One region of the Sphingobium sp. CFD-1 genome, then DNA from elsewhere that is predicted to be linked to it. Evidence: riboswitches for the same ligand, from Rfam matches in the RefSeq annotation. Region 1 holds a riboswitch; each other region holds the start of a gene.
What was found. A riboswitch is a leader RNA that binds a small molecule or an ion and turns the genes downstream of it on or off. The one in region 1 is predicted to bind cobalamin.

Region 1 (5,504 bases):
CATCGCCGACTTCGGCGTCCAGCGCCGGCACCTGCGCCGCGCTACCGTGAACGGCGACGTGCCGGTGGCGATCGACGGCAACCGCAGCCGCACCACGAAAAAGGAGCAGCAGCCCGAACTGGTGCCGGCCGAATAAGATCCTCCTCATCGCCGGATAGTATCTCCCTCCGGCCATACACTGGGCCGCGCTCCCATCATCTGGCGCGGCCCGCCTTTTTTCCAATGGTCCACCCGTTGTAATGGTCCACCCTTTGTAATGGAGAGCGCATGTCCGTTCGCCTCTTGCTCGCCGCGCTGGCCGCCATCGTCGCGACGCAACCCGCCGCCGCGGAAAATTCCAGCCGGCCCAATTTCCTCGTCATAGTCGCCGATGACCTCGGCTATTCCGACATCGGAGCATTCGGGGGTGAGATAGCGACGCCGAACCTGGATGCGATCGCGACGTCCGGGCTGCGGCTGACCGGTTTCCATACCGCGCCGACCTGTTCGCCGACGCGTTCCATGCTGCTGTCGGGCACCGACAACCATCGCGCCGGTCTCGGATCGATGGCCGAGTTGCTGGCACCCAACCAGAAGGGCCAGCCGGGCCATGAGGGCTATTTGCGGCCGCAGGTGGCCTCCCTCGCCGAGCTTCTGTCGGCGAACGGCTACCGCACCTTGTTGTCAGGCAAGTGGCATCTGGGCGTGACGCCGGGACAAGACCCGCACGCCCGCGGTTTCCAGCACAGCTTCGCACTGTTGCAGGGCGGCCATAATCATTTCGGCCGGGGAATATCAACCGATCCCGCCAAGGGATATACCTATACCCAGGACGGCAAGGTGCTGAGCGCTCTGCCCGACGGCTTCTATTCATCCGACTATTTCGCGACCAAGCTCATTGAGGAACTGAAGACCAGCGGTAAGGGCACGGAAGGGAAAAAGCCGTTCTTCGCCTATCTTGCGTTCACCGCACCGCACTGGCCATTGCAGGCGCCCAAGGAAGACATCGCCAAATATCGCGGCCGTTATGATGCAGGCTTCGAAGTGCTGCGCGCGCAACGCTTGAAGCGGCAAGCAGAATTGGGTCTGCTAGATCCGGCAGTGGCCGCGCATGAGCCTGTGCTGCGTAAAGGCGGATGGGATTCCCTGACGGCCGAGCAGAAGCGCGTGGCATCGCGCGATATGGAAATCTATGCGGCGATGGTCGACCGGCTGGACCAGAATGTCGGACGGGTCATCGCGGAGCTGAAACGCACCGGCCAGTATGACAATACCGTCATCCTGTTCCTGGCGGACAATGGCGCGGAAGGGATGGACCTGACCGCGACGGAAATGGCGGGGATCGGCAAGCTGGCGGCCGGAGCCGATAACAGCTTCGACAATCGCGGCGCGGCGACCAGCTATGTCGGCTACGGTCCCGGCTGGGCGCAGGCGGGAACAGCGCCCTCCTGGCTGGTGAAAGCCTATGCCGCGGAAGGCGGCACGCGCACGGTTTCGTTCATCAACTACAAGGGGTTCAAGCGCCAGGGCATCGCCAACGCTTTCCTCTCTGTCGCGGATGTGGTGCCCACCTTTCTGAACCTTGCCCATGTTCCCGATCCACAGGGCAGCTTCGCCGGACGGCAGGTGGAGCCGATACGCGGCAAGAGCTGGGTGCCCTATCTGAGCGAAACGGCCGACCGGGTCTATGCGCCGGGCGACAGCATCGGGACCGAACTGTTCGGCTCGCGCGCGCTGCGGCAGGGCGACTGGAAAATCACCGACATCGGCGATGGAGAGTGGCGGCTGTTCAATCTGGCCGAAGATCCCGGTGAAACGCATGACCTGTCGCTGGAACATCCCGACCGCAAACGGCAACTGATCGCGGCCTGGGATGCCTATGCGAAGGATGTCGGCGTTATCCTGCCCGATCAACGGATCTATCAACCATGAGTATCGCGCATAGACTTGGCCCGGCCGCCTTATTGGCGCTGCTGCCCCTTTCGACAGCGGCCATCGACCAGCCAGCCTATGGCACGCAGTGCGCTACCCAGAGCGACGACATGGCGTGGGTGCCAGCGGGCAAGGCGCAGATCGGGGATGACCGGGGCTACCCAGAGGAACGCCCCGCCTATGAAGCGAACGTGCCCGGTTTCTGGATCGACCGGCACGAAGTCACCAACGCCCAATTCGCCCGCTTCGTTCTGGAAACGGGCTATCGAACCGTCGCCGAGGGGTTGGGGGATTCTATTGTCTTCCAACCGCCCGGCCCGGGCGAACGGCCGGTCGCGCCCCAGCAATGGTGGCGGATTGTCAAAGGCGCCGACTGGAGGCATCCCGAAGGACCGGGAAGTGACCTTGCCGGACGGAACGACTATCCGGTGGTGCAGGTCGCCTATGCCGATGCAATCGCCTATGCCCGCTGGGCGGGACGCTCGCTTCCCACCGAAGAGCAGTTCGAACGCGCGGCCAATGGCGGACAGTCAAGCGGATGGGAACAGCCCGGCCCCGAAGCCGCCAATAGCTGGCAGGGCGAATTTCCGGCCTCCAACACCGGCCTCGACGGGCATCGCGGCCTCGCGCCGGTCGGATGCTACCGGGCCAACGGTTTCGGCCTGCGGGATATGATCGGCAATGCATGGGAATGGACGCAAAGCTGGTATCTGCCGAGCCATCAACCCGTGCTGATTGGTGAAGGCGCGCCGGGAAATCCCAGCTTCGACTCCGACCAGCCCGACGCCCGCGTTCGGGTCATAAAGGGCGGTTCCTTTCTGTGTGCGCCCAATTATTGCGCCCGCTACCGCCCCGCTGCCCGCCACGCGCAGGACGAGCTTTCCGCCGCGTCGCATCTGGGCTTCCGCACGGTCGATCTCAAGCGCGCCGCCCCGGCTGGATAACAAGGGGTCGGTTCTCGAGCGAGAGCCTCGATTGACGCGGGAGCCTAACTTTCCTATTTCGCGCCGCGCGACAGGTTCCCCAAAAGGGATATACGGGAATGAGGTGAGGAACCTCAGCTGCCCCTGCAACTGTGAGCGGATAGCCGCGCGCCACTAGCCATTGGGATCACAGGATTCTGAGAAGGCGGCGCATCCGGCCCTGACCCGCAAGCCAGGAGACCGGCCCGCCGCAGTCGTTCTTCGTGCGGACAGGGTGTGCCGGGCGAACGGGATCACCCCCGCGTAGCGACAGTCCAGACCGCCAGGTGGCGGACATGTCGTGGCCGAAAAGCCCGCCCTGTCCGCCGCAGGGACGTCTTCTGCTGCGGAAGGTTCACGATGAAATCCAGAAGCCCGATCATCATCCCGTCACAACATAAGGGGAAACAGGGCCGCTGCCTCCCCCGACTTGCAGGATTGCAGTCTTGAAAGGCCTCATCATCGCGGTGCAATTCCTGACGAGGCTGCCCGCACCCCACATCGCTGTCACGCCGAATGAATTCGCATCGGCCATGCGGTGGTTCCCCGCAGTTGGCCTGCTATTGGGTTCGATCCTCGCGCTGGGCGCTTGGGCAGGCAGCCTGATCGATCCATGGATCGGGGCGCTTTCCGGATTGCTTCTGTGGGCCATGGTGACGGGCGGGCTCCATCTGGATGGACTGGCCGACATCGTCGATGCGCGTGGCGCGGCGCATGGAAATCGCGACAGGATGCTGGCGGTCCTGGGCGATCCTCATATCGGCAGTTTCGGCGTCATCGCCATAGGCCTTTTGCTGCTGAGCAAACTGGTGCTGATCCACGCTCTTTTACAGCAAGCGAGCGTCATTAACTTGATGACACTTATCTGCATTCCCTTCATCGCCCGCATCGGTCCCCTGATCTGGACGATTTGGTTGCCTCCCCTTCACGAGGGCCTGGCATCCCGATTTCGCGGAGCCATTCGCCCGTTCGATATATTCGCATGGTCAAGCGTGGCGCTGTTGGCATCCCTTCGCTTCCCCGTCCTGCTCGCCGGCGCCGTCTTCATCCCGCTCTGGGGTTGCTGGATCAAGCGCCAGATCGGAGGTATTTCCGGCGATGGCCATGGCGCCGGCATCGAATTGATTGAAACCGCGCTTCTGATGACCCTGATCGTGGGATCGAAACTGTCATGAAGAATCGATGGACATGGCATGGCGGCGGCCTGGCCGCGGCGCGAGCGCGGTTCGGCGAAGGTCGCCAGCCATGGATCGATCTGTCGACCGGCATCAATCCCCATGCATGGCCAGTTCCGGACGATATGGAGATCGATTGGCGCCGCCTTCCTTGCGAAGCCAACCTGCTGGAGATGGAAAGAACCGCCGCACTCTATTTCGGCGTGGACCCCAGACATCTTTGCGCGCTTCCCGGAACCGAAACGGGCCTGCGTATCGTGAGCAGCCTGCTCGGCCCGGAAGCGCAATATCTCGCCCCCACCTACCGCACGCATGAAGAGATGTTTCCAGTATCGTCCACCATTTCCTCGGCCTCGCCGTCCAATCCCGAAAGCGGCGTCCTCATCCTTGCCAATCCCAACAATCCTGATGGGCGCCACTGGACGCGCGATGCACTGCTCGCCCTTGCAGACAATCGCGCGGAAGAGGGATGGCTGATCGTCGACGAAGCCTTCGCCGACAGCGATCCGACGCACAGTCTGGCCCCCGACATTGCCGACCATCGTCGATTGCTGATCTTTCGATCCTTCGGCAAATTCTTTGGGCTGGCAGGCCTGCGGCTGGGGTTCCTGCTAGGGCCCGAAGCCATCGTCGATCAGATGCGACGAAAGCTTGGTGCGTGGCCCATTTCCGCCGCAGCCATCGCCATTGGCGCGGCCGCTTATGCCGATCATGAGTGGATTGCCGCAACGCGGAATCGCCTGCGCCGCGAAAGGCTGCGGCTGGACGAAATATTGATCGGCTGCGGCTATCGGCCGATGGGCGCATGTCCTCTTTTCACGCTGATCGCGACGGACGATGCGATGGCATTATTTGAGCGCCTTGCACAGCGGGCGATCCTGACGCGGCCCTTCGATCATAATCCGCGCTGGCTCAGGATCGGGCTGCCGGAATCGGACGAGGCGCTGAGCCGCCTGCAAAGGGCGCTTCTCCTTGACTGATCCGGTCGCCATCGCCGCCCTTGCCCTTGATGCGGCGCTCGGTTGGCCACGCGCCCTTTATGTCCGGATCGGTCATCCCATCGGCATCTTCGCCCGGATCATAAGCGCGTGCGAACGCCGATGGAACCGCCCCCAATGGAGCAATGGAGCACGCCGCCTAGCTGGCATCGGGACTTTGGCCATATTGCTGGTCATTGTGATCGGCGGCGGTCTGCTGCTGGAGTATCTCGCATCTCACTGGCTTGGTTCTTACGGCTGGCTCGCCATTGCACTTCTGGCATGGCCCGCTCTGGCGCAACGAAGCCTGTTCGAACATGTCCACCCGGTCGCCCGCTATCTTGAAAAAGGCGATGCCGAAAAGGCGCGGCGCGCGGTTTCGATGATCGTGGGAAGGGACACGCAGGCGCTGGATGAACCGGCCATCGCCCGCGCCGCGATAGAAAGCCTGTCGGAAAGTTTCTGCGACGGGATAGCGG
Region 2 (5,504 bases), 400 kb from region 1:
TTGCTGCCAACCATGTGCATCTTCTGTTTCGGCCCGGCATTGAAAATATCGGACACGCCGCCCGATATCGTCAGGCCATGCGGCAGTCGGAGATGCGCACCGGCGTCAAAGGTGGTGAGCGGCGCTTCATAGGTATAGCTGTTCTCATCGCTGCCGGGGCTTCTGGACTGGCTGATATAGCGACGTCCACTGTGACGAACCTCGCCAAATGTCGTTAGCGCGCCGCCCAGGAAATGCAGATTGAGGCGCGCGTTCGCGGTGAAGCGGGGGTTCTGGAGCGTTCGCAGATTGCCCAGAACACGTTCCGCGACGGGAATGGCGGGATAGACGAAATAGGTCCCCTTGACATAGTGCCCCTCCTGCACCGTCGCGGCGAGCTGGAGGTCGGCGCGGTCGCCCCATTTGAGGCTTGCCTCGAACTCACCGCCCCTGGTGATGGTCGTGCCGGAATTGACATATTTCCCGCCCACGGGCGTCAGGAACAGCGTGATTTCATCTTTTGTCCGGCGCTGGAAATAGGTGGCGCGGAAGCTGCCCGCGAGATCGCCGGCAATCGTGCCGTTCCAGCCAAGGCCGGCATCCCAGTTGCTGCCATGTTCGCGCAGCAGCGGCATTGTGTTGCCGACGCTGTCGGCACCAGCCTGAATATAGACGCCGTCGCCATAGATTTCATAGAAATTGGGATAGCGGTTGTAAGTGCCGTAGCTGGCGAACAGCAGCCAGTCCGAACCCACCTTTTTCTTGGCGCTGACGCTCCATGTCGGTTTCCAACCGTAATTTCCGGATGACGGACCGAAGGGGTTGTCCTGGCTCCCCAGCACCGGCCCGGTCAGCTTCTCGATCCGGAAGATCGGTGCCACCTGGAGGTCGCCCAGCGTGTGGAATGTGAGCGTATCCTGAACCTGGATGTTGGTGAGCTGACGCTTGTAATGCTGATAATAATCGCCGCGCCGTAAGCCTGTCACCGAATTGATGAGGTTGTCGGCGTCGTAGCGCATCGTCTCCCAATTATGCTGGACGTGCAATTCGAGAAGCTGCGTCACATCCCACTCCGCGCCGAGCGTGTAGCTGGCGTCGGCGGTCAGGCCGTAGCGGGTGGTGTGATACAGCGCCGTGCGGCTGCCGACGCCGAACGGTGCCGCCATGTCGTAATTGTTGAACCGCTTGCGCTGGTCCATGAAGTTGAGGTTCAGCGCCAGTTCGAGGTCGCCGAAGCGGTCATGCCAGTTCAACGCACCGTCATGCTGATATTGCTTCTGCTGACGCCGCTTGTTGAAGGGAACGCCCAAACTGGCGAGCGAGCCTGCGGTCAGGTTCACCTGGGGGAATGTGTATTCCGGGAGATCGATGAGGCTGTAGCCCTGAAGTCCACCATATTGAGTGGGCACAATCTCCGGCATGTACCGGTCCATATGGGTGAAGGAATATTTGGCGGTGATATTGTCGTTGCGCCATTTCACCATCACATTGTCGCGCTGGAAACTGTTATTCTGCCGCTGCCGCGTGGTTGGGAACTGGCAGACAGGATTGATGGCGCGCACCGGCTGATATTCGGAAGAGATGCTGCACGGCGTGTTGGATAGGCCGTCCCCACTCCATTCTCCGTCGCCATATTCGATGCCGTCCAGGATGCGCGCGGCGATGAGGGGATATTTGAATTCACCCTTGCTGCGTTCCATGTCGAGACCGAGCAGAAGACCGCCGCCGAGCAGCGGAAAGCTCAAGTTCCCCGAAAACTGGCGACCGCCATAGGACCGCGCACCGGCTGACACGGTGCCACTCAGGTCGGTCGGCATCTTGGTCACGATGTTGATCGCGCCGCCCAGCGGCGCACCGGAGAAGCGCGCGGGCGTGACGCCGCGATAAACCTCGACGCGCTCGACGTTGGAAATCGGGATCGTGGAGATATCAGCCGCCGTCTCGCTGGAGAGATTGAACGGCACGCCGTCGATGTAAATGTTGACTTGGCTGGGCGCGCTGCCCCGGATGCTCGTAGTCGTATAGCCGCCCGTGCCGCCGACGCGGCGGACGTAGACGCCGGGAATCTGGTCGAGCAGATCGGGCAGCGCCTTGTGCTCGCCGCGCGTGTCGTCGGGATAGACGACCGAGACCACCCCCGGCGAGAGAATGTCGCGCAATTCCTCGCGGCTGTTGGCCGTGACGACGATTTCCTGTTGCGTCTTGGGCTTGCCGGATTCTTCGCCCGAAGGGGCAGGATCACTGTCGGCCGCCTGTGCCTGTATGCCCCACGCCGACAGCCCCACCGTCAGCGCGAACCGCGAAATCGTCGAAAGTCTCACTCCATAGCCCCCCTGGCGCCGAACCCTGTCGGGCGGGGGCGTGCCGTCACGAACGGTCGGGCGCGAGAGCGGGCGGACGCCTCAAGCGCCCGTCACACGACCGATGCGGCCCCCGCCGCACGTTCGTCGCTCAGACGGAATACACCGTGCCCCGGCCATCCCCTGGACCAAAGCAAGAGCGACCAGACGCCGGCAGGTCTCCTGGCTTGCGGGTCAAGGCTTGATGCACGGCCTTCCCAAGCTCTCGCTCAGTGGCTTGAGGCCGAAACCCCGTGTGCATCGCGCTCGCCGCTCACAGTTGCAGGGACAGCCTCGGATTCGGATGGCGGACCATCCTCACCGCGTTCCCGTTTTAATCCCCTCTCGGGGAACCGGCGCGATCATAGGCTCACTATTGCAAACCTAATGATTGCCGTAAGGTTAAGCCGTGTGTGAAGCAAGCGGGGACTGATCCAGATTGCACGGCGCGGCCATACTCTGTCGGGAATCAGGTGAATCCGTCAGCCGATTACCCGGCTGACCGTCGAGCCTTTGCAAATCCCCGATCCGTGGCAATGAACCGTTCCAGCATCGGCACGACAAGCCTGACGGGATCGGCGGGGGTCTGGCCGCTCTCGCGGGCCAGCACCTCGGCGTAGTCGGTCAGGTCGCGATGAAGCTGCGCCGGCAGTTCCAGCGTGAACTTCACCGGCTTGTCGTCTGGAAGCGGGCCGAGTTTCAGCTTTGCCATGTTCAATTCCTGTAGGATTCGAGGACGAGATCCCGCGTCACGATGACCCTGACCGGGAAGCCCGGTCGGATGGTCAGCGTCGGGGCGACCTGCAACTGGCGCTGGACGATCTGTTGCCCGGCCTGGTTGATGGTGTCCTGCGCCCCGTCGCGGATGGCGCGGATCAGCCGGTCCTCGTCGTCGGTCGCCAGTTCGGTGCCGATGCCGAGCAGCGTTGACAGCCCGGCTGCCTTCATCAGATCCCACCAGTGATAGTCAACGCCATCTTCAAGGCCGGCATAGCCGCTGGCGTCCGCTCCGGGCTGTCGCTCCAGCACGATCGAGCGGCCGTTTGGCAGGATCAGGCGGTTCCAGACGAGAAGGACACGACGCTGGCCGAAGGTCACGCCGGCATCGTATTGGCCGATGATGCGCGTCCCCTGCGGAATCAGGAGCAGGCTGCCGGTCGGACTGTCATAGACATTCTCCGTCACCTGCGCGGTGATCTGGCCGGGAAGGTCCGAACGGATGCCGGTAATCATCGCTGCCGGGATCACGGCTCCGGCCTGAAGGATGTAGGGTGATGCGGGGGCCATGATGCGGTCCAGGGCGACAGTCTGCCGATCCACCGGGCCATTGAGGAAGGCGGTATGCCGGTCCTGCGTGCCGGCAGCACCAGGCTGGCCGGTCAGACCAAGGCCGGCGAGACTCGGGCTTGCAGCCCCTGTTCCGGGGGCGGTCTGGAAGAAGACGCGGCTGACGCGCGCGGCCTCTTCCTCGGCGATGCGGCGCTGTTCGGCGGGATCGACGGCGGGCGTCGCCATGACCGGCGGCGTGACAGGCTGCCCCCTGTTCTGCGCGTCGAGGATCGGGCCGCCGAGATCGCCGGGCAAGGCCGGCCCCAGGACGGGGCCGGTATAGTCGCGCGGCAGGCCGGATAGCCCGTCCGCCGTTGCACGATTCTCGGTCGAGTAGAGTTCTTCGCCGCTGCCGCTCATATCGCGGGTCTGGAGGGCATAGATCAGCGCACTGCCGATCCCGAACAGCGCGACGGCTCCTACCCCAGCCAGCGTCTTACGGGACAGACGGGTGACGCGGGGCGGTTCGGCTCGCAGCCGCATCGGCGCGGTGGTGTCCGGTGCGGCTTCTACAGTAGTCGTGTCTTCGGTCATGACGGGGATTCTCCGGTCGCCTTTGCGGGCTGTGCGGCCTGCCGTTGCTCGATGCGGACGATCCTGACGGTCTGCTGACGATCGCCACTGCCAAGGCGTAATTCGGCGGCGCCGAACAGGCGGTCCACGATCAGGATGTTCTGGTGAATGCGGCTGTTGACGATCTGGGTTTCGCCATCGGAGCCGATGACGAAGATCGGCGGCATCTCGCCCTGCACGATGCCGCGCGGGAAGACGACATAGATGCGGCGGCCGTCGTCAAAGACGGAGATGGGCTTCCACGGCGGATTGTCGCCGGTCAGGCCGTAGCGATAGTTGCGCGCCGCCTCAGTCGGGATGATCGGCGCGGCGGGAACGGTCTGACCCTGCCCTGCCGGCTGCGCAGGATAGGCCCAGGCGACGGACGGCATATAGAGCGCCTCGCGGGCACGCAGCTCAATCATATAGGTACGCCGGCTTGTCGTCACGACGAGGTTTGTGGCGATGTCCGGCCGGGTCGGCTTCACGAGAATATGGACGCGCCGGGTCGCACCGCTACCGCTCTCGGTATCGCCGATGATCCAGCGGGCTGTGTCGCCTGCCGCGATCGGACCCGCGCCGGTCAGGCTCTCGCCCGGCTCCAGCGCGATCGTGGTGATCTGTCCCGGTGCGGCATAGACCTGATAGAGCGCGCCTTCCGACCAGGGATAGATCTGGATGGCGTTATAATAGCCCTCGCGGCGCGGCTCGACACGGGCGGCGGCATTGGCGTTCTCGACCCGGCCTGCCGATGTCCCGGCAGCGGTCCCGCCGCGCGCGACCGTCCATGCGGGCGGCGTATGCAACGGACGAGACTGATCGTCAGTTGCGGGGGCCTCCACGACGGGTAGCGAGGGCACGTCGGCGTCGTAGCTGAACTGCGTCCGGTTGGTGGCGCAGCCGGCGAGCATGGTGGCGGACAGCATCAAAGCCGCGAAGGCGGGTTTGCGGAGAGCGGTAAAGCCGGCTTGGCGGAAGGTCGCGGAGATCATTGGCTCATCTCCCGCGACCATGAGATTGCGTTGACGTAGATGCCGAGCGGATTGGCACGCAGACGCTCGGCGTCGCGCGGGGTCTGGATCACGATGGTCAGGATCGCGGTCCAGCGTTCGGTCGTGGAAAGCTGGCCGTTCTCATAGTGACGCTCGGTCCAGGCCACGCGGAAGCTGTCGTTCGATGCCCGGATGACGCTGGACACCTCGACGGCGACCTGTTGCCGGCCGACCTTGGTGAACGGGTCGTTGCTGCGGGCATAATCGTTCAAGGCCGCCGCGCCGCGATCCGTGGTCCATTCATAGGCCCGGA
Region 3 (5,504 bases), 1.9 Mb from region 1:
GCGTCAGCGTGTCGACAATGTCGCCCGCTGCCAGAAATTTGACGACCGATCCCGAATCCGGTTTCGATGGCACGACCTTGGCCAGCCAGGCGACCCCATCTGCGGCGGAAACGATGCTCGCGGCGAGCGAGCGCAGCGCTGTATCCTGCGACAGCGCCTTCATCGCAGCCGCGGCATCTTCCGCCGTATCGAACCAAAACTCCGCCATGCCATCGAACTGAGGCGGAAAAACCGCTCTTACCTTCTCGCTCAGCGCCGTTGGCGGCACGTCGAGGATCAGTTTCCGCAATGTCCCCAGGTTCTGCAAAGCGTCCCTGATCGCAGGGACCAGTTCATCCTGCCAGCGCCGGGAAAACTGCGCCTCATCGAGCGCGCTCTGCCGGTTCACAAGTGTCGTCACTCTCCACATGGGGCTTATCCTCAAATCGACCGGTTGGCGGGATCGGCGGCGAAATTTTCCAGAACCTCGGAGAAATAGGGCATATGGTCGGTGATGCCACCATCGACGACCATGACCTGTCCAGTCATGAATCGACCATCGTCGGAGGCCAGAAATGCTACCGCGGCGGCGATGTCGCGCGGCGCGCCCAGATAGGGTGTCAGCTTGTGCTTTTCGATTCTGTCGAGTTGTTCCTGGGAATTGCTTTCGTAGACATTGGGAGTCACGACCAGGCCCGGCGAGACGACGTTGCACCGGATGCCCTGTTTGCCATATTGCGTCGCCGTATACAGGGTGAGGCAGTTGATCGCCGCCTTCGAAGATGCATAGGCCGGGCCATAGAGATCCCCGCGCAGCGCGGCGCCCGAACTGGTGTTGATGATCGACCCGCCGCCATTTTTGAGCATCAGCGGTATGCCGTGCTTTATCATCAGCATGGTGCCGCGCGTATTCACCAGAAATGCGCGATCCCAAATCTCCGCTGGCATGGCGGTTATGCCCATATCCAGCGCCATCTGCTCGCCGCGCGTATCGGCCGCATTATTGTGCAGGACATCCAACCGACCATGCTCAGCCTCAATCGCGGCGAAGAAGGCGATGATGCTCGATTCCTCGGCAAGATCAAGGTGGAGCGCGGTTGCCTTGCCGCCATCTGCAACAATGCTTTGGGCGACCTTGTTCGCGCTGGCGGTGTTGACGTCGCCTATGACGACTTGAGCGCCCTCGGCCGCAAGACGCCGGGCGCTGGCCTCACCGATGCCGCCCGATCCGGTGACGACCGCCACCTTGTTTGCCAAACGGTTCATGCTTTTCCTCTCCAGTCCACTTGCAGATCGCCTTTTGCGCGGTGTTCCTTTGCTTTACCGACATCCACCAGCCGTCCGTGTTCGGATCGTCATTCAATATGGTCGATGCCCCTGCCGATCATGCCAGTAAAAGGTCGCGGCATGGCTTTGGGGAAGTATGAAGATAATCTGCAACATACTCAATAGTGCATATTGGTGGTATTTTTGCTTTCTGAGTATCGCATTTATGAAATGCCGTGCGGTCGCTGACCGGATGCTGCGAACAGGCAGCAGATGCTCCCATGACCTTGCGCTGGATGCGGCATGACATGCCGGACCCGGCTCGTCGAACTGCCGGGCGCGGATGCTGGATATGGCCTTCGGGATCAAAGGCGGAAGAATGGGCCTTGATGGCCGCCGCGGGTCATTGTTCTTTCCGCAGCACAGATTCCGCCATCATGCCAAAGCCCACCCCGATGATCGACCAAAGAACCCCTTGCATGGCTATGGAGGCGACCCGAAAGTCCCATAGCACGGTCGCCGGGAAATCATTGGGCACCTCGTTGATCTCCGGCAAAACGGCCTGGGCTATGAAAACCGTCACGATATAAATGACGACGGCGCCGATGCTGCCGTTGAAGCCTCCGAATTTTTCGGCAAGGCCACGCCCAAGGCTGAAGGCGATGGCGAGAGCTGCCAACGACAGTCCGATTGCTGCAAAAAAAGCTGCGGTACGAAAGCCGACCGTTTCATGCAGGCCCACCGCTGGCGGCGTCGGTGGATATTTGAGCGCGGGCACCAGGGCGACGGCAAAAAATGCCGCGATGGCGAGCAACAGGGACAGGGTGCGTGGCCCGATCATGCCGATACGGCCGTAGGCGGCAGCGAAGACGAGTGAGAAAATACCCCCTACTGCCGCGCCGTAAAGCGTTATCGCCGTCAGGAGGCCCAGGCCTTTCTGTGTCGCGCGGCTGACCAACTCAGCTTCTTCCGGCACGCTCATGCTCGCCATGTCCGCATGCGCCATATGTTCGTGGGCAGTTGCGAACCCTATGGCCAGATCGATCGATGGCTCAGCGAAGGCGCGGGCGAACAGGGTGACAAGCACGGCTGCGATGATTCCCGCGATCATGCCGCGGATGAGAAGGCTTCTGCTCATGACGAATTCCGCCTCAAAGCGATGCCCAGGCGATCGGAATCGATCGCTGATCGGGAAATCGCGGTAAAATAGGGAATAGATGCGGCCGATCTGATGCAGTCGGATCGCAAACCGCTCTAGTGGCAGGGGAAGCCCAAAAGATGCCGACCGTCATGCACGAATTCGTGCACATACATACCCTTGAACAACGAAAAGGCGCCTTGTTCGGTGCTGACGAAATAGAGGAAGATCAGCGCCAGCAGCGTACCGAATATCGCCCAGGGCAGGATTTCGCGCAGTGGTATGGTGCTGCCGCCCTGCAGGGGGATGAAGATGTCTTCGGCAAATAGCGTCGTGGTGGCCATGATGATGCTCCTTTCGGGATTTTCGCGTCCCGCCGGTGTCCGTTCGCCCGAGGAAGGTCTGACTTTCACCCGCCCCCTCTCGACAGAGATAGGCAGCGGACGATAACAGTGGCGCGACCGTGCCGGAATCTCACCGGCTTCTTCCTCGACCTTGCCCGCACGACATAGGATGGAACCGGGCGCAGCGTCAACGTCTCCCGGGAGGATCGACTGATCAAGCGCCTGAACCTGCTCTGCCACGCGGCGACGCCATCTATGCGCGAAGGCGGTTTTCCGGCGCCCGGCGAAGCCGTCGATGAAGGAGGATCGCGCGCGACCGCTGGATTGCGCCTGCCCCGCCCAACCCCCAGGACTATCGTCACGAGTCCGATGGCTGCGGCGCAACAGACGGCCGATCTTTTGGGAGTGGCCGCGCAGGTCGAGCCGGCACTGCGGGACATCGATCATGGCGACTGGGCGGGACGCAGCTTCGCGGACATTCACGCGCGTGATCCAGGCGCCTTCGCTCGCTGGCTTGCCGATCCGGCACCCGGCGCGCCGGGCGGCGAAACGATGGCAATGCTTTTGTCGAGGGTCGGAGCATGGATGGATGGCATCGACGGGGATGTGCTCGCGATCACCCATCCCATGGTCATCAGGGCCGCGATCGGCGTTGCGCTCGACCTGCCGCAGCAGGCATTATTGCGAATAGACATCGCGCCGCTTTCCAGTGTCACCCTGTCGTTCAACCGTGGCTGGCGGCTTCAGGCACTCCGCCCCCTTTGACTGTCCGTATCCGTGGCGCTTGCGATCCGCCTGCATCTGGCATATTGGCTGCGCGTCCTTGCGGAAGGCTCCGGCTGGAATCGGGGACAATGATCGCGCTGGTGGCCTTGTGAGAGGCCTTAAAAGGGAATGCGGTGCGGATGGATGCATCCATCCAATGCCGCGGCTGTCCCTGCAACTGTAAGTGGCGAGTGCGATGTACATGTGCGGACGGACATAACGACCCGAACCGCCAGCCACTGGGCCGGACGCTAAGTCATGCGAGGCCTGGGAAGGCCGTGCATCAAGCGATGACCCATGAGCCAGGAGACCTGCCGGCGTCTGGTCGCTCTTGCCCTGGCCCAGGGGATGGCCGTGGCACGGTGAACTCCGTCTGAGCGACGAACGCGCGGCAGGGGCCGCATCGGAGACGTGCGTCGGCCGCCCATTGGCGTCCGGTCGCCGCGCGTGCCGACCGTTCGTGAACGGCACGCCCCTGTCCAACGTCGATTGGACGCCGACGGGGGACTGTCTTGAACCATATCATCCTATCGCGGCTGGCTTTTGCCGCCGTTCTTTCTTTCACCGCGACACCGGCGCAGGCCGAAACCAGCGACGATGCGGACGGCATCGTCGTTACTGGCAAGAGCCTGGAAGAGCTGCTGCCCCAGCAACTGTCCCGCTATGGCAGCGATATCGAGACTGTTACGGACAAGCAGGTGCGCGACGGCGGATATGTCGATGTTGCGCGCGCGCTGCAGACGGTGCCGGGTCTCTATATCATGCCGGGTTCCGGGCCGTTCAGCTATGTCGATATCTCACTCCAGGGGTCGCGCACGCAGGACGTGCTGTGGACGGCCGACGGCATCCGCCTGAACAACCGGCTTTATGGCAGCACCTCGCCCAACGACACGCTGCCCGCCAGCATGATCGAGCGCATCGAGGTGCTGAAGGGTGGCGAGAGCCTCTTCTACGGCACGCAGGCGGCGGCTGGTGTCATCAATGTCGTGACGCGCAGCTTCACCGATTCCTTCAACGGACAGGTGAATGGCAGCGTCGACAGTCGCTCCGGCGTCAATCTCGACGGCTATGCGCGGGGCAGCATCGGCGATCACAAGTTCGTGGTCTATGCCTCCCGCAACCAGGCGGAAGGGTATCGCCCCTACAGCGTCATGCAGCCCAGCGCGACCGACCGGAAGCGCGGCTATCGCCTGTGGTCGGTAGGCGGCAAATATCAGTTCGATTTCACGCCAGACCTGCGTCTCAACCTGCAATATCAGCACACGGAAGCGAAACTCGACAATCTGAGCGCCTCGCGCGTCAACACAAGCCGCAACGACCGCAATGAAGAGATTGCGAGCGCTCGCCTCGATTATACCGGAAGCGACACGATCCAGTTCTTCCTCAAGGGCTATTTTCACGACTGGAAGACGGCCTATGTCCAGATACTCAATCCTATTCCAGCCGGACCGCCGATCGTGGTTTATCCGGCTGGCACCTTCTGGGGCTATCAGGACTATGGCGGCAGCGCGGTCGTAAAACTGCATCCGCACCGCGGCCTTGAATATCTGATCGGCTATGATTTCCAGAATTTCAACGGCCGCGACGACGTGTTGCTGATCGGCAAGATCAGCGAACAGGTGCATGCCGGCATCCTTCAGGTCCGTACCACCGATGAAATCAGTGACCGAGGCCGGATCGCGGCTGGAGCGCGCTATAATGAAAGCGGCGGTGCGAAGAAGACGATCTGGAACGTCAGCGGCCGTTTCGACATCAGCGACACCCTCTATGTCGAGGGCATTGGCGGCACATCCTTCATCCTGCCTGATGCATCGTCGCTCTATGGCATCGACCCGTGCTGTGAGATCGGCAATCCGAACCTGAGGCCGGAGCAGAGCCTGAACATCAATCTGACCGTAGGTGGAGTTTTTCCGCTGGCGGGTGGTGCGCTCAACTGGAAGACGACCTATTTCCAGCGCAGGATCACCAACCTCATCGACACATATTATGGTGATCCAGCCTTTCCCAATGGC
Region 4 (5,504 bases), 1.5 Mb from region 1:
CGGCAGCGGCCTGTTCTCGATGAGCCCCTGGGGCCTGTTCGACAGCGACGCCGGACCTGTCGAGCGTCAGCGCCTTGCGGGACCGATGTGCTGGACCGACATGCGGGCCGCGCTGGCCAATATGAACCAGTTCCCCATCGATACAGTCCGTGTGGAAAGCGCGCCGCTCGGCGGGAAAATGGCGCTTGTCGCCATTGCGGCCGACGGCCGCATGGTGCGGCTGAACAGTTCGGGCAGACCCGCGGTCCTGACGCGGGCCGATGTCGCGGCAGCCTTGCGCAGCGGCCCCCGCGTCGTGTCGCTTGACCTGCTGTCCGAGGGTGACAGCTATTATTACGCCCACAAGGAGCCGGTGCGCTTGCCAGTGTGGCGCGCCGTGCTGGCCGATCCGCAAGCCACACGCCTCTATATCGACGCGGCGTCCGGCGCCTTGCTGCGTGCGGTCGACGGCACGGGCCGTGCCGAACGCTGGCTGTGGAACGCGCCGCACAGCTTCGATCTGCCCGGCCTGCGCCAGAGCCGCTTGCGGTACATCATCATCCTGCCCTTGCTCGCAGCCGTCACACTGGTCTGCGGGACCGGAGCCTGGATGGGCATGCGCAAGCTGGCCCGCGACCTGTGGCGTATTCGGCGCCGTATCCGGCGGCTGTCCCGCCGCTCGTTCTTCCTTCGATCACGGAGCCCGTCATGATCTCATCCGCCGCATCGCTATCCTTGCGCCGACGGATCGGCGCCCTGTTCACGGGATTGATCGCCGCGAACATTGCGGTCTGGGTCTGGGCCTATAGTCTTTTTCACGCGCAGCCCCTGATGTTGGGCACCGCCTTGCTGGCCTGGGGGCTGGGTCTGCGTCACGCGGTCGATGCCGATCATATTGCCGCCATCGACAATGTGACCCGCAAGCTGATGCAGGATGGCCAGCGCCCGGTTGCGGTCGGCTTCTGGTTTGCGATCGGGCATTCGGGGATCATTGCCATAGCGTCAATCGCCATAGCGCTGACGACCAGCGCGCTGGCTGAGTTTGCCGCGTTCAAGGAGATTGGCGGGGTAGTGGCGACCGCAGTTTCCGCGCTATTCCTGTTCACGATTGCAGGCATGAACCTTCTAATCCTGCGCTCCGTTTGGCGTACCTTCGCCCATGTCCGCACTGGCGGCGACTATGTCGAAGACGATCTCGATCTGCTGATGGGGTCGCGCGGATTGCTTGCAAGGCTGTTCAGGCCGATGTTCCGCCTGGTCAACAAAAGCTGGCACATGGCCCCGCTGGGATTTCTGTTCGGGCTCGGATTCGATACCGCCACCGAAGTCGCCATTCTGGGCATGTCGGCCAGCCAGGCCGCCAACGGCCTGTCGATCGGCACGATCTTGGTCCTGCCTGCGCTGTTCGCGGTCGGTATGGCGCTGATCGATACCGCTGACGGCGTGGTGATGCTGGGCGCTTATGAGTGGGCCTTCGTGAAACCGATCCGCAAGCTCTACTACAACATCACCATCACCCTGATCTCGGCCATCGTGGCAATCGTTATCGGCGGAATCGAGACGCTCGCCCTGATCGGCGACAAACTCGGATTGACGGGGTGGCCATGGAACCTTGCCGCGAAATTGGGAGAGAACTTCAACAGCCTCGGCTTCGCCATCATCGGCCTGTTCGTGCTCTGCTGGCTTGCAAGCTTCGCGATCTATCGCTGGAAGCGCTTCGACGAGATCGAGGTTGCGGTCGTTGCCTGACCGTGCCCGTGTGAATCGATGCATCATGCTTCGGTATGACAAGCAGGCTTGCACTGTCTCAATCGATCTCGATGTCCACATGCCGCTGGGACTTCGCGTACACTACGGTGAACGCGATGCAGCGATCCGGATGTTGATGAAGCGCTCTGCCGGAGCTTTCTTAAAGTCGAGCCTGAGCTGCGTTTTTGATCCGGCTTCACGAAAGGTTGCTGAAGCTCTCGCCGACGACATACGCGAACGCCTTTTCCGGATAGCGCACAAGCCCATCAGCCAACGGCAAGTGGAGAATATTCTCGGCATCACATCCCGCGAGCGGATACGGTGGGCCAAAGACGGACGCTTGCCGCGATCGGGGGTCTCCAGGATCAGAAAAGGCACAACCGAGATCTCGCTCTGGACTTATCCATGCGATGCGATCGAGCATCTGGCAGCCCACCCGGCAGAGATACGTCGGTGGCGCGAAGAAGATACAGCAACGACATCAATTGGCTTGGCTCCCATTTTCGGTTAGGGCGGGCGGCGAAGGGTCGGTTGATTCCGCCCTTCGATGATCGCGCCGGTGTCCCGAAAGGGACTTAATCGGGAATGCGGTGAGGAAGCTTGCTTCCAAATCCGCGGCTGTCCCTGCAACTGTAAGCGGATAGCGCGATGCACATGCTCCTGAATGCAGGAGCGGCCACTGGACAGCGTATGCACGCAGTCTGGGAAGGCGTGCATCAAGCTGTGACCCGCGAGCCAGGAGACCTGCCGGCGCACCGGTCGCTCTTGCCTGATCCAGGGGATGGTCACGGCACGGTAACTCTCCGTCTGAGCGACGAAGCTGTGCGGCTGGGGCTGCACGGGTTGCGTGGTCACGGGCGCCTTGTCGCGCCCGCCCGTCGTCGCGCTCCGACCGGATATGTCCGGCAAGCCCCCGCTTTTCTCGCTCCGGCGCGCGGGGAAGTTGACTGTGTCCGACCTGTCCAAGTCCGATGTTTCCAAGGTGCCGGTCACCATCGTTACCGGCTTTCTGGGCGCGGGGAAAACCACGCTCATCAGCCACTTGATCCGCAATGCGGGCCGCCGCAGGTTGGCGGTGGTGGTCAACGAATTCGGCACGCTGGGCGTGGATGGCGACATTCTCCAAGCCTGCGCCATTCCCGATTGCCCGGCTGAAAACATCATCGAACTGGCCAATGGCTGCATCTGCTGCACCGTGGCGGACGATTTCATTCCCACTGTCGAAAAGCTGCTCGCGCTCGATCCGCGCCCGGATCACATCCTGATCGAGACATCGGGCCTGGCGCTCCCCAAGCCGCTGCTCAAGGCGTTCGACTGGCCGGCGATCCGCAGCCGGATCACCGTCGATGGCGTGCTGGCCCTGGCCGATGCCGAGGCTGTCGCTGCCGGTCGGTTTGCACCCGACGTAGCCGCGCTGGATGCGCAGCGCGCCGCCGATCCGAGCGTCGATCATGAGACACCGCTGTCGGAGGTGTTCGAGGATCAACTGGCCTGCGCCGACATGGTTTTGCTCACCAAGGTCGATCTGGCCGGACCCGAAGGCGTGGCTGCCGCGCGCGCCGTAATCCTACGAGAAGCGCCGCGTCCGGTGCCGGTGATCGAACTCACCGAAGGCGTGGTCGATCCGCGTGTGATCCTGGGCCTCGGAGCCGCCGCCGAGGACGATATCGCCGCGCGCCCCTCGCACCACGACGGCGAAGACGAGCATGAGCACGAGGATTTCAACAGCACGGTGATCGCGCTCAGTGAGATCGCCGATCCGGCCGACCTCGTGGACCGGATCGAAACGCTGGCGCGCGATCACCGGATCCTGCGGGTGAAGGGCTATGCCGCCGTGACCGGCAAGCCGATGCGCCTGCTGGTGCAGGCCGTGGGTGCGCGGGTGCGTCATCACTACGATCGCCCGTGGCGGCCGGACGAGCCGCGTCGCACCACGCTGGTCGCCATCGCCGAGCATGACGCTATTGATCATGGCGTCCTGCGCGCGGTGCTGGAAGGCTGAACGCCGCCGATGCACGTCATCTTCCGCGAAACCCATGGGATGGAGGAAACTGCCGTCCCGCAGGATCTGGGGCAGCAGCCTGCGGATCTGGTGGTGCTGTCCTTTTCGGACAGCGACCTGGGAGCATTCGCGGCCGCATGGCACGGCGCGCGCGCAGTCAATGAAGATGTACCCTCGCTCAGGCTCGCCAATCTGTCGGCGCTCATGCATCCCTTGTCGGTCGATACTTATGTCGAGCGCACGCTGTCCGGCGCCAAGGCGATCCTGATACGGCTGATCGGCGGCATGCCTTATTGGAGCTACGGACTGCAGCAGGTCGAGGCGTTGGCCCGCGAGCATCGGATCGCGCTGGCCGTCCTGCCTGGAGACGGTCGGCCCGACGAACGCCTGGATGCGGTATCGACCTTGCCCGTGCCTGTCCTGCGAGAGCTTGCGCGGCTGTGCGATACCGGCGGCGAGCGAGCGGCACGGGCGGCGCTGGTCGAACTGGCGCGGGCCGCGCGGCTGGTCGATTTGCCCGCGTCGGCCAGCGAAGCATTGCCGGAAGCGGGCGGCTGGCATCCCGAACATGGCGTCGTCTGCCCGGAAGCCTTCGCGCGCGATTCGGGCCGGCCCCTCGTATTGCTGGTATTCTATCGCTCCTACCTGGCGGCCCACGATCTGGACCCCTTCGCCGCCCTTCACGCCGCGTTCGAGCAGCGGGGGTTCGACACATTGTCGATTTTCGTCCCGTCGCTGAAGGCGCCTCTGGTGCGCGGCCAGGTCGATCATTGGGTCCGTGCCCTTGCTCCGGTCGCCATCATCAACGCCACCGCCTTCTCTGCCCGCGGCGATGGGATCGACACGCCGCTCGACGGCGCGGGCGTGCCCGTGTTCCAACTGGCGCTCGCCACATCGGGCCGCGCCGCCTGGGCAGGCGCAGCGCGTGGGCTGTCGCCCGCCGATCTCGCGATGCATGTCGTGTTGCCCGAACTGGATGGCCGCGTCTTTGCCGGTGTCGCCAGTTTCAAGGAAGCGGGGACGCGCGATCCCGCGCTGGAATTTTCCCGCAGCCTCCATCGCGCCGATCCGCAGCGGATCGAGGCGATCGTCGCCCGCGTGGCCGGCTGGACCGCGCTGGCCCGAAAGCCTCTTGGCGATCGGCGCGTGGCGCTTGCCCTCTCCACATATCCCGGCAAGGCCTACCAGATGGCCCATGCCGTGGGGCTGGACACTTTTGCCTCCACCGAGGCGATCCTGGCCGACCTTGCGCAGGCGGGATACCAGGTGCTTCCCCGCGCGGATTTGCCGACAGCGCTCCAGTGCGAGCACTTGCGCTGGCCTCTAGCCGACTATCGTAGGGCGCTGGCTGCCTTGCCCGAGGGGCTGCGCGCCGATCTTGCCGCTGCCTGGGGCGATCCGGAAAGCGATCCGGCGGTGTGGGACGGCGCATTCTGCTTTCCCGCGGTCGCGGCCGGCAAGGCCATCGTCGCCTTGCAGCCCGAGCGGGGTATCAGCGCCAGCCGCGCGGAGGATTATCACGACCTCTCGCGCTGTCCGCGCCATGCTTATGTCGCCTTCTACCTGTGGCTGCGCGAACAGGGCGTGGACGCATTGGTCCATATCGGCGCGCACGGCACGCTGGAGTGGCTGCCCGGCAAGGCGGTCGCCCTGTCGGATGCGTGCTGGCCGGAGGCGCTCGTGGGCGCCATGCCGGTGATCTACCCCTTCATCGTCAATGACCCGGGCGAGGCGGCGCAGGCCAAGCGCCGCATCGGCGCGGTCACCATCGGTC

Region 2: linked by a shared signal. The riboswitch ahead of LDB26_RS09130 (TonB-dependent receptor domain-containing protein) and the one ahead of LDB26_RS07225 (adenosylcobinamide-GDP ribazoletransferase) in region 1 are both predicted to bind cobalamin.
Region 3: linked by a shared signal. The riboswitch ahead of LDB26_RS16405 (CbtB domain-containing protein) and the one ahead of LDB26_RS07225 (adenosylcobinamide-GDP ribazoletransferase) in region 1 are both predicted to bind cobalamin.
Region 4: linked by a shared signal. The riboswitch ahead of cobW (cobalamin biosynthesis protein CobW) and the one ahead of LDB26_RS07225 (adenosylcobinamide-GDP ribazoletransferase) in region 1 are both predicted to bind cobalamin.

The regions. Positions count from the first base shown of each region.
Region 1 covers NZ_CP084398.1:1,389,355-1,394,858, reverse strand. Annotated here, with positions in the region: gene LDB26_RS07240 (TauD/TfdA family dioxygenase) at 1-136, shown strand, start outside; gene LDB26_RS07235 (arylsulfatase) at 268-1,911, shown strand; gene LDB26_RS07230 (formylglycine-generating enzyme family protein) at 1,908-2,855, shown strand; cobalamin riboswitch at 2,911-3,098, shown strand; gene LDB26_RS07225 (adenosylcobinamide-GDP ribazoletransferase) at 3,320-4,048, shown strand; gene LDB26_RS07220 (aminotransferase class I/II-fold pyridoxal phosphate-dependent enzyme) at 4,045-5,028, shown strand; gene cbiB (adenosylcobinamide-phosphate synthase CbiB) at 5,021-5,504, shown strand, end outside.
Region 2 covers NZ_CP084398.1:1,787,374-1,792,877, reverse strand. Annotated here, with positions in the region: gene LDB26_RS09130 (TonB-dependent receptor domain-containing protein) at 1-2,300, opposite strand, end outside; cobalamin riboswitch at 2,474-2,691, opposite strand; gene LDB26_RS09125 (DUF2274 domain-containing protein) at 2,809-3,030, opposite strand; gene LDB26_RS09120 (TrbI/VirB10 family protein) at 3,033-4,130, opposite strand; gene trbG (P-type conjugative transfer protein TrbG) at 4,178-5,191, opposite strand; gene trbF (conjugal transfer protein TrbF) at 5,188-5,504, opposite strand, start outside.
Region 3 covers NZ_CP084398.1:3,261,053-3,266,556, reverse strand. Annotated here, with positions in the region: gene LDB26_RS16425 (EthD domain-containing protein) at 1-409, opposite strand, end outside; gene LDB26_RS16420 (SDR family NAD(P)-dependent oxidoreductase) at 421-1,245, opposite strand; gene LDB26_RS16415 (CbtA family protein) at 1,649-2,332, opposite strand; gene LDB26_RS16410 (hypothetical protein) at 2,243-2,455, shown strand; gene LDB26_RS16405 (CbtB domain-containing protein) at 2,500-2,727, opposite strand; cobalamin riboswitch at 2,759-2,922, opposite strand; gene LDB26_RS16400 (histidine phosphatase family protein) at 2,983-3,492, shown strand; cobalamin riboswitch at 3,575-3,826, shown strand; gene LDB26_RS16395 (TonB-dependent receptor plug domain-containing protein) at 4,014-5,504, shown strand, end outside.
Region 4 covers NZ_CP084398.1:3,776,563-3,782,066, forward strand. Annotated here, with positions in the region: gene LDB26_RS18935 (peptidase) at 1-691, shown strand, start outside; gene LDB26_RS18940 (HoxN/HupN/NixA family nickel/cobalt transporter) at 688-1,728, shown strand; cobalamin riboswitch at 2,269-2,495, shown strand; gene cobW (cobalamin biosynthesis protein CobW) at 2,678-3,730, shown strand; gene cobN (cobaltochelatase subunit CobN) at 3,740-5,504, shown strand, end outside.